DNA from 3 places in the Kribbella sp. NPDC051936 genome. Region 3 is predicted to be linked to each of the others. Evidence: riboswitches for the same ligand, from Rfam matches in the RefSeq annotation. Region 3 holds a riboswitch; each other region holds the start of a gene.

Region 1 (2,249 bases), on a different contig from region 3:
CACGGTCGAGGGCAACTCGGGCAACGAGGTGCGCAAACACGGGCCGTTCGACCCGCAGCACGCCGAGAACGCCGGCCGTCCCGCCGACATCTACGCCTGGGTCTCCGCGGTCTGATCCCCTGATCGAGCCGGTGCGGCACTCGTCCCCCGCACCGGCTCCCCGATATTCCTGGTCCGCGGCCGACGCGGCTGCCTAGCATGCGATACGTGACTGACGATCCGTACGGCGACGAGCAGCTGGTGCATCTGTACGACCTGGACAACCCGCCGGGCGACGACCACGCCTACTACCGGTCGCTGGCCGAGGGCACGACGAAGGTCATCGACTTCGGCTGCGGTACCGGTCTCCTCACCCGGTCCCTCGTCGCGCCGGGTCGCGCGGTGATCGGCATCGACCCGAGCCCGACGATGCTCGGCTACGCACGCCGCCAGCCGGGCGCCGAGGCGGTCACCTGGATCGACGGCGACCATCACGTGGTCGAGCCGAGCGGCGACGCGGATCTCGTGGTCAGCAGCGGCAACACGATGATGCACGTCGCGGAACACCAGGCGTCGGTGACGGCGCTCGCCGCCGCGCTGCGTCCCGGTGGGATGTTCGCGTTCGAGTCGCGCAATCCGGCGGCCCGCGCGTGGGAGCAGTGGACGAGCGACGCGACGTACGGCGAGCGCGACACGGCGGCCGGACATCTGAAGGAGTGGCTCGAGCTGATCGAGATCGCCGGCGGGCGCGTGGTGTTCGATGCCCACAACGTCTTCCCGGACGGCCACGACGCGGTCTACCGCAACGTCTTGTACTTCCGGACGGCCGACGAGATCACGGCCGATCTGCGGCAGGCCGGGTTCAGCGGCGTGACGATCGAGAGCGGATGGCACGGGCAGCCGCTGACCGCGGACGCGCCGATGCTCGTCGTCCGCGCCACGAAGTAGTCTGGCCCCACCGCGACTGGCGAGGGTGGATCACCACCAGGGAGCGAACTACAGGGCGTCGTCCGCCTGGGCGCCTCCGATCGACTCGGAGGTCCCGATGCGCCTGCGGTACGGAACGAATCCTCATCAGACGGCTGCTGTCGAGCACCCGCCGTTCACGGTGGTCGCGGGCGAACCGTCGTACATCAACATCCTCGACGCCCTGACCGGATGGCAGTTGGTGCGCGAGGCCACGGAGACGCTCGGTAGGCCGGCGGCGGCGTCGTACAAGCACGTCTCGCCCGCCGGCGCGGCACTCGGCGAGACCGTGGCGGCGGCGTACGCCCGGGCCCGGGACGCCGATCCCAAGTCGTCGTACGGCGACTTCGTGGCGGTCTCGCATCCGGTCGACCTGGAGCTGGCGGCGGTGCTGAAGCGGGTCGTCTCGGACGGGATCATCGCGCCCGGTTACGACGAGGGCGTCGTCGAGATCCTGGCCGCGAAGAAGCGCGGGACCTACCTGGTGCTCGAGGTCGACCCGGAGTTCGAGCCGCCGGCCGAGGAGGTACGCGAGATCTTCGGCGCGCGGCTGACGCAGGAGCGCGACGCGCTGCCGGTGCCGCGCGACCTCCCCGACGACGCCGTGCTCGGCCTGATCGTCGCCCGCTACACCCAGTCGAACACCGTGGTGATGGTGAAGGACGCGGTGGCGATCGGCATCGGCGCCGGCCAGCAGTCCCGGGTCGACTGCACCCGCCTGGCCGGCGAGAAGGCCGCACTCTGGTGGTCCCGCCGCTCGGACGAGCCGCTCACCGGCGTCACGATGGTGTCCGACGGCGTACTCCCCTTCAGCGACAACGTCGACGAGGCGCAGCGGTACGGCGTCACGCACATCGTGGAGCCCGGCGGGTCGATCCGGTCCGGCGAGGTCGCGACGGCGTGCGCCGAGCGAGGCATCCGCCGGACCGTGACCGGTGTCCGGCTGTTCCGGCACTGATCAGGGAGCCGAGCCCACCTTCTCCCGTGGCGCCGGGGGCGCCGGCGGCGATCCGCCCTCGAGCTGGATGTCGGGCACGATCCGGTCCAGCCAGCGCGGCAGCCACCAGGCGCGCGGGCCGAGCAGCGTCATCACGGACGGGACCAGGATCATCCTGACGATGCTGGCGTCGATCAGCACGGCCACGGCCATGCCGACCGCCAGCATCTTCACCGTCGGGTCGTCGTCCTGGACGAAGCTCAGGAAGACCACGATCATGATCGCGGCCGCCGTGGTGATCACCCGCGCGGTCGCGCCGATCCCGATCGCGACCGCGCGGTGGCTGTCCCCGGTCGCGATCCAGGCC
Region 2 (2,249 bases), on a different contig from region 3:
CTTGACGCCGCGCTTCATCAGGCCGTCGGCAAGCGTGACCGCGTTGTCGGCGACCGCCTGCGCGTACTCCTGGAACGAGGGCTGCCGCGCCTCGGCGAGCGCGACGGCCTTCGCGGCCATCGTCTGGCTGAGCGGGCCGCCCAGGACCATCGGGCAGCCGCGGTCGACGGACTCGGCGTACTCCGGCTGGCACAGGACCATGCCGCCGCGCGGGCCGCGCAGCGACTTGTGCGTCGTGGTCGTCGTGACGTGCGCGTGCGGGACCGGGTCGAAGTCGCCGGTGAAGACCTTGCCCGCGACCAGGCCGGCGAAGTGCGCCATGTCGACCATCAGGGTCGCGCCGACCTCGTCGGCGATCTCGCGCATCTTCGCGAAGTTCACCTTGCGCGGGTACGCCGAGTAGCCGGCGATCAGGATCAGCGGCTTGAACTCGCGGGCCTTGCGCGCGACGTCGTCGTAGTCGAGCAGCCCGGTCGCCGGGTCGGTGCCGTAGGAGTGCTGGTTGAACATCTTGCCGGAGATGTTCGGCCGGAAACCGTGCGTCAGGTGACCGCCGGCGTCCAGCGACATACCGAGCATCTTCTGGTCGCCGAGCGCCTTGCGGAGCTTGGTCCAGTCCTGTTCGGTCAGGTCGTTGACGTGCTTCGCGCCCGCCTCGGCCAGCGCCGGGGACTCGATCCGCTGGGCCAGGATCGCCCAGAACGCGACCAGGTTCGCGTCGATGCCCGAGTGCGGCTGGACGTAGGCGTGCGGCGCGCCGAACAGGGCCCGCGCGTGGTCGGCCGCGGTCTGCTCGACGGTGTCGACGTTCTGGCAGCCGGCGTAGAAGCGGTGCCCGATGGTGCCCTCGGCGTATTTGTCCGACAGCCAGTTGCCCATCGTGAGCAAGGTGGCGGGGGAGGCGTAGTTCTCGCTCGCGATCAGCTTCAGCGAGGATCGCTGGTCGGCCAGCTCGGCCTTGATCGCGCCGGCGATGGTGGGCTCCACCGCGGCGATCACCTGCAGCGCGTTGTTGTACGCGGCCGACGCGGCGGCGGCGTCGAAGGGTTGAGTCATCGTTGTCTCTCCTGCGGTTGCAGTGGGTCGCCGGCACCCAGGCGCACGGTGCCCGCGTTCTTCGCTCCCCGGTGGTTCTCCACCTAGCGCGCCAGTCGCGACTCGCTCACCCTATCGCGCGCTCGACGATCTGCTGGAACGGCGTCGTCCTCGGCAGCGTGCCGAACACCCCGCCCCAGTCCTTGGCCAGCCGGGACGCCACGAATGCGTCCGCAACCGCGGGCGTCGAGTGCCTGATCAGCAAGGAAGCTTGCAGGCACAGGGCCATCAGCGCGGCCAGCCTCCGCGCGCCGGCTTCGGCGTTCTCGATGTCAGCAAGCGCTTGCAGTACGTCGTTCACCGCCGCGTCGAGCCGCTGATCCGCACCCTGCACAGCGGCCATCTCGGTCAGCCACGCGTCGAGCGACTCGGGCCTGCGCAGCGCCCGCAGGACGTCGAGGGCGTTCACGTTCCCCGACCCCTCCCAGATCGAATTCAGCGGCGACTCGCGGTAGAGCAGCGGCAGCCCGGACTCCTCGACGTACCCGTTCCCGCCGAGGCATTCCAGCGCCTCGGCCACCATGAACGGCGTCCGCTTGCACACCCAGAACTTCGCTAGCGGCAGCGCGATCCGCCGGAACGCCGCCTGCTGCGGGTCGCCCGCGGTCGCGGCGTCCACAGCGGCTGCCAGGCGCATCCCCAGGGCCGTCGCCGCCTCGGACTCGATCGCGAGATCCGCCAGCACGTTCTGCATGGCCGGCTTGTCCGCCAGCAACCCACCGAACGCGCTTCGGTGCCGCGTATGCCAAACAGCCTCGACCAGCGCCCGCCGCTGCAGGGCCGCGGAGCCGAGCACACAGTCCAGCCGGGTCGCCGCGACCATCTCGATGATCGTCCGCACCCCGGCGCCCTCGTCACCCAGCCGGTACCCGATCGTGCCGTGGAACTCGACCTCCGACGACGCGTTCGACCGGTTCCCGAGCTTGTCCTTGAGCCGCTGCAGCGCGAACGGGTTCCGGTTGCCGTCGGCAAGAACCCGCGGTACGACGAAGCAGCTCAGTCCGTCCGGCGCCTGCGCCAGGACCAGGAAGAGGTCCACCTGCGGCGCGGAGCAGAACCACTTGTGCCCGTTCAGCTGGTACACGTCCCCGGCGGGGGTCGCGGTGGTGAGGTTCGCCCGGACGTCGGAGCCCCCCTGCTTCTCGGTCATCCCC
Region 3 (2,249 bases):
GCTGTTCATCAAGGCGGAGGGCAGGCCGGGCCAGGCGTGGCACCAGGACGAGTTCTTCATCCCGACCAGGGACCGCTCGCTGACCGCGGCCTGGATCGCACTCGACGACGCCACCGTGGAGAACGGCTGCCTGTGGGTCTTGCCGGGCTCGCACCGCCGTGGGGTCATCTATCCCGATCGGGAGCAGGACGATCTCCGCTTCGACTGCACGGTGGAGGCATTCGACTTCCCGTACTCCGACGACGACGCCGTACCGGTCGAGGTGCCGGCCGGCTCGGCGGTGATCTTCAACGGATACCTCTTGCACCGATCACTGCCGAACACCGGCCGGCGCGGACTCCGCCGCGCGCTCGCCAACCACTACATGAGCGCCGAGTCGCTGCTCCCCTGGCACTCCGTGCCCGACGGCGTTCACGTCGCCAAGCACGACTACCGCGACATCGTCATGGTCGCCGGGACCGATCCGTACGCCTACAAAGGCATCGACGACGTCGCCCGGCCGCACTCACGCCCGGACAAGGACGGCGGCTGCGACCGCTAGGACATGCCCTGGCTCAGCTGGGCCTCGGCGGCGTCGACGGTTTGCTCCAGCAGCAGGGCGATCGTCATCGGCCCGACGCCGCCCGGGACCGGCGTGATCAGCCGGGCGACCTCGGCCGCCTCCGCGAAGTGCACGTCACCGACGTTGCCCTCGTTGTAGCCGGCGTCGACCACCACGGCGCCGGGCTTCAGCCAGTCGCCGCGGACGAAGTTCGCCTTGCCGACGGCGGCGATCACGACGTCCGCGGTCCGGACCAGCTCCGGCAGGTCCCGCGTCCGGGAGTGCGCGTACGTGACGGTCGCATTCGATGCCAGCAGCAACATGCCGGCCGGCTTGCCGAGGATCGGGCTGCGGCCGATCACCACCGCGTGCGCCCCTTCGAGCGGTACGTCGTAGGCCGCGAGCAGTCGCATGATCCCGCCGGGCGTCGCGGACCGGAACCCCGGGTCGTTGGTGTCGTTGGTGTCGTTGGTGTCGTTGGTGTCGTTGGTGTCATTGAACGCCATCGCCGCGAACGAGCGCATGGTCACGCCGTCGACGTCCTTCGCCGGGTCGATCGCCTCGAACGCGGCCCGCTCGTCGATCTGCGCCGGCACCGGGTGCTGCAGCAGGATCCCGTGCACCGCCGGGTCGCCGGACAGCTTGGTGATCTCCGCGACGAGTTCGCCGGTGGTCGTCGTGGCCGGCAGTACGACGCTGCGCGACGCGATCCCGGCCTTCTTCGACCGGTTCTGCTTCATCCGCACGTACGTCGCCGACGCCGGGTCGTCACCCACCAGAACGGTCGCCAGGCACGGCTGGACGCCGTACCGCTCCTGCAGGGCGCGGGCGCGCTCGGCAGCCTTGGCGACCATCTCGGCCGCGAGATCGGTCCCGATCATGAGATCAGCGGTCATCTGGAGCACTCCTGTGTCGCAGAAGGTGCCCAGGCGCGCGGCGAAGCCGGATGGCAGACCGTTCCCCGGTGGTCGTCCACCTCAGCGCCAGTCGCGGTCCGCCGCCAGGATACCGGCCCCTTACGCGCGCTTCAGCGCGAGGACGGGGATGGTCCGGACACCGGCGGTCCGGCGTTCGTAGTCGGCGAAGCCCGGGTAGCGGCGCGCCTGCTCGGCGTAGATGCGGTCGCGCTCGGCGCCGGTCACGTCGGTGACCGTGACGTCGTGCTTCTCGGTGCCGATCTCGACGGTGCCCTTACCGGCGGCGACGAGGTTGCGGTACCACTCCGGGTTGGTGGGCGCGCCGCCCTTGCTGGCGAAGACGTAGATCACGTCCGGGTCGGTCTCGTCGGCGAGATACATCGTCGGAGCGACGTACTCCTGCCCGCTCTTGCGGCCGTAGTGGTGCAGCAACACCATCGGTGCACCCTCGAACTGGCCTCCGACCTTGCCTTCGTTCGCCCGGAACTCCTCGATGATGTTCGCGTTCCAGTCGCTCATATCGATCCTCCGCAGTGTGTCAAAGCAATCCTGCGTGGTCCAACGCCAGATAGGCCGCGTCGATTCCGGTCATCGCACCGGGAGTGCGCAGCTCGGCGCGGAACGCGTCCACGGTCAGCTCGACCGGGACACAGTCCTCGGTCTCGTCCAGCTGCTGCTTCCCGTCCGGGCGGCAGCCGCGCGCGATCCCGACGTACTTGCGGTACGTCGAGGACGCCGACGACCACTGCCAGCCGACGATGTCGAGCGACTCGCAGAGGTAGCCGGTCTCC

What was found. Region 3 has a riboswitch for ZMP and ZTP ahead of AB0L64_RS32640 (bifunctional 5,10-methylenetetrahydrofolate dehydrogenase/5,10-methenyltetrahydrofolate cyclohydrolase). Riboswitches for the same ligand answer to the same signal wherever they lie in the genome.
Region 1: linked by a shared signal. The riboswitch ahead of AB0L64_RS28665 (5-aminoimidazole-4-carboxamide ribonucleotide transformylase) and the one ahead of AB0L64_RS32640 (bifunctional 5,10-methylenetetrahydrofolate dehydrogenase/5,10-methenyltetrahydrofolate cyclohydrolase) in region 3 are both predicted to bind ZMP and ZTP.
Region 2: linked by a shared signal. The riboswitch ahead of AB0L64_RS17225 (glycine hydroxymethyltransferase) and the one ahead of AB0L64_RS32640 (bifunctional 5,10-methylenetetrahydrofolate dehydrogenase/5,10-methenyltetrahydrofolate cyclohydrolase) in region 3 are both predicted to bind ZMP and ZTP.

The regions. Positions count from the first base shown of each region.
Region 1 is NZ_JBFAXS010000008.1:245,426-247,674, forward strand. Features, by position in the region: gene AB0L64_RS28655 (CHAP domain-containing protein) at 1-115, shown strand, start outside; gene AB0L64_RS28660 (class I SAM-dependent methyltransferase) at 208-927, shown strand; ZMP/ZTP riboswitch at 937-1,006, shown strand; gene AB0L64_RS28665 (5-aminoimidazole-4-carboxamide ribonucleotide transformylase) at 1,025-1,903, shown strand; gene AB0L64_RS28670 (MMPL family transporter) at 1,904-2,249, opposite strand, start outside.
Region 2 is NZ_JBFAXS010000004.1:685,049-687,297, forward strand. Features, by position in the region: gene AB0L64_RS17225 (glycine hydroxymethyltransferase) at 1-1,056, opposite strand, end outside; ZMP/ZTP riboswitch at 1,085-1,165, opposite strand; gene AB0L64_RS17230 (acyl-CoA dehydrogenase family protein) at 1,163-2,249, opposite strand, start outside.
Region 3 is NZ_JBFAXS010000009.1:481,491-483,739, forward strand. Features, by position in the region: gene AB0L64_RS32635 (phytanoyl-CoA dioxygenase family protein) at 1-541, shown strand, start outside; gene AB0L64_RS32640 (bifunctional 5,10-methylenetetrahydrofolate dehydrogenase/5,10-methenyltetrahydrofolate cyclohydrolase) at 538-1,437, opposite strand; ZMP/ZTP riboswitch at 1,458-1,542, opposite strand; gene AB0L64_RS32645 (nitroreductase family deazaflavin-dependent oxidoreductase) at 1,558-1,977, opposite strand; gene AB0L64_RS32650 (NUDIX hydrolase) at 1,997-2,249, opposite strand, start outside.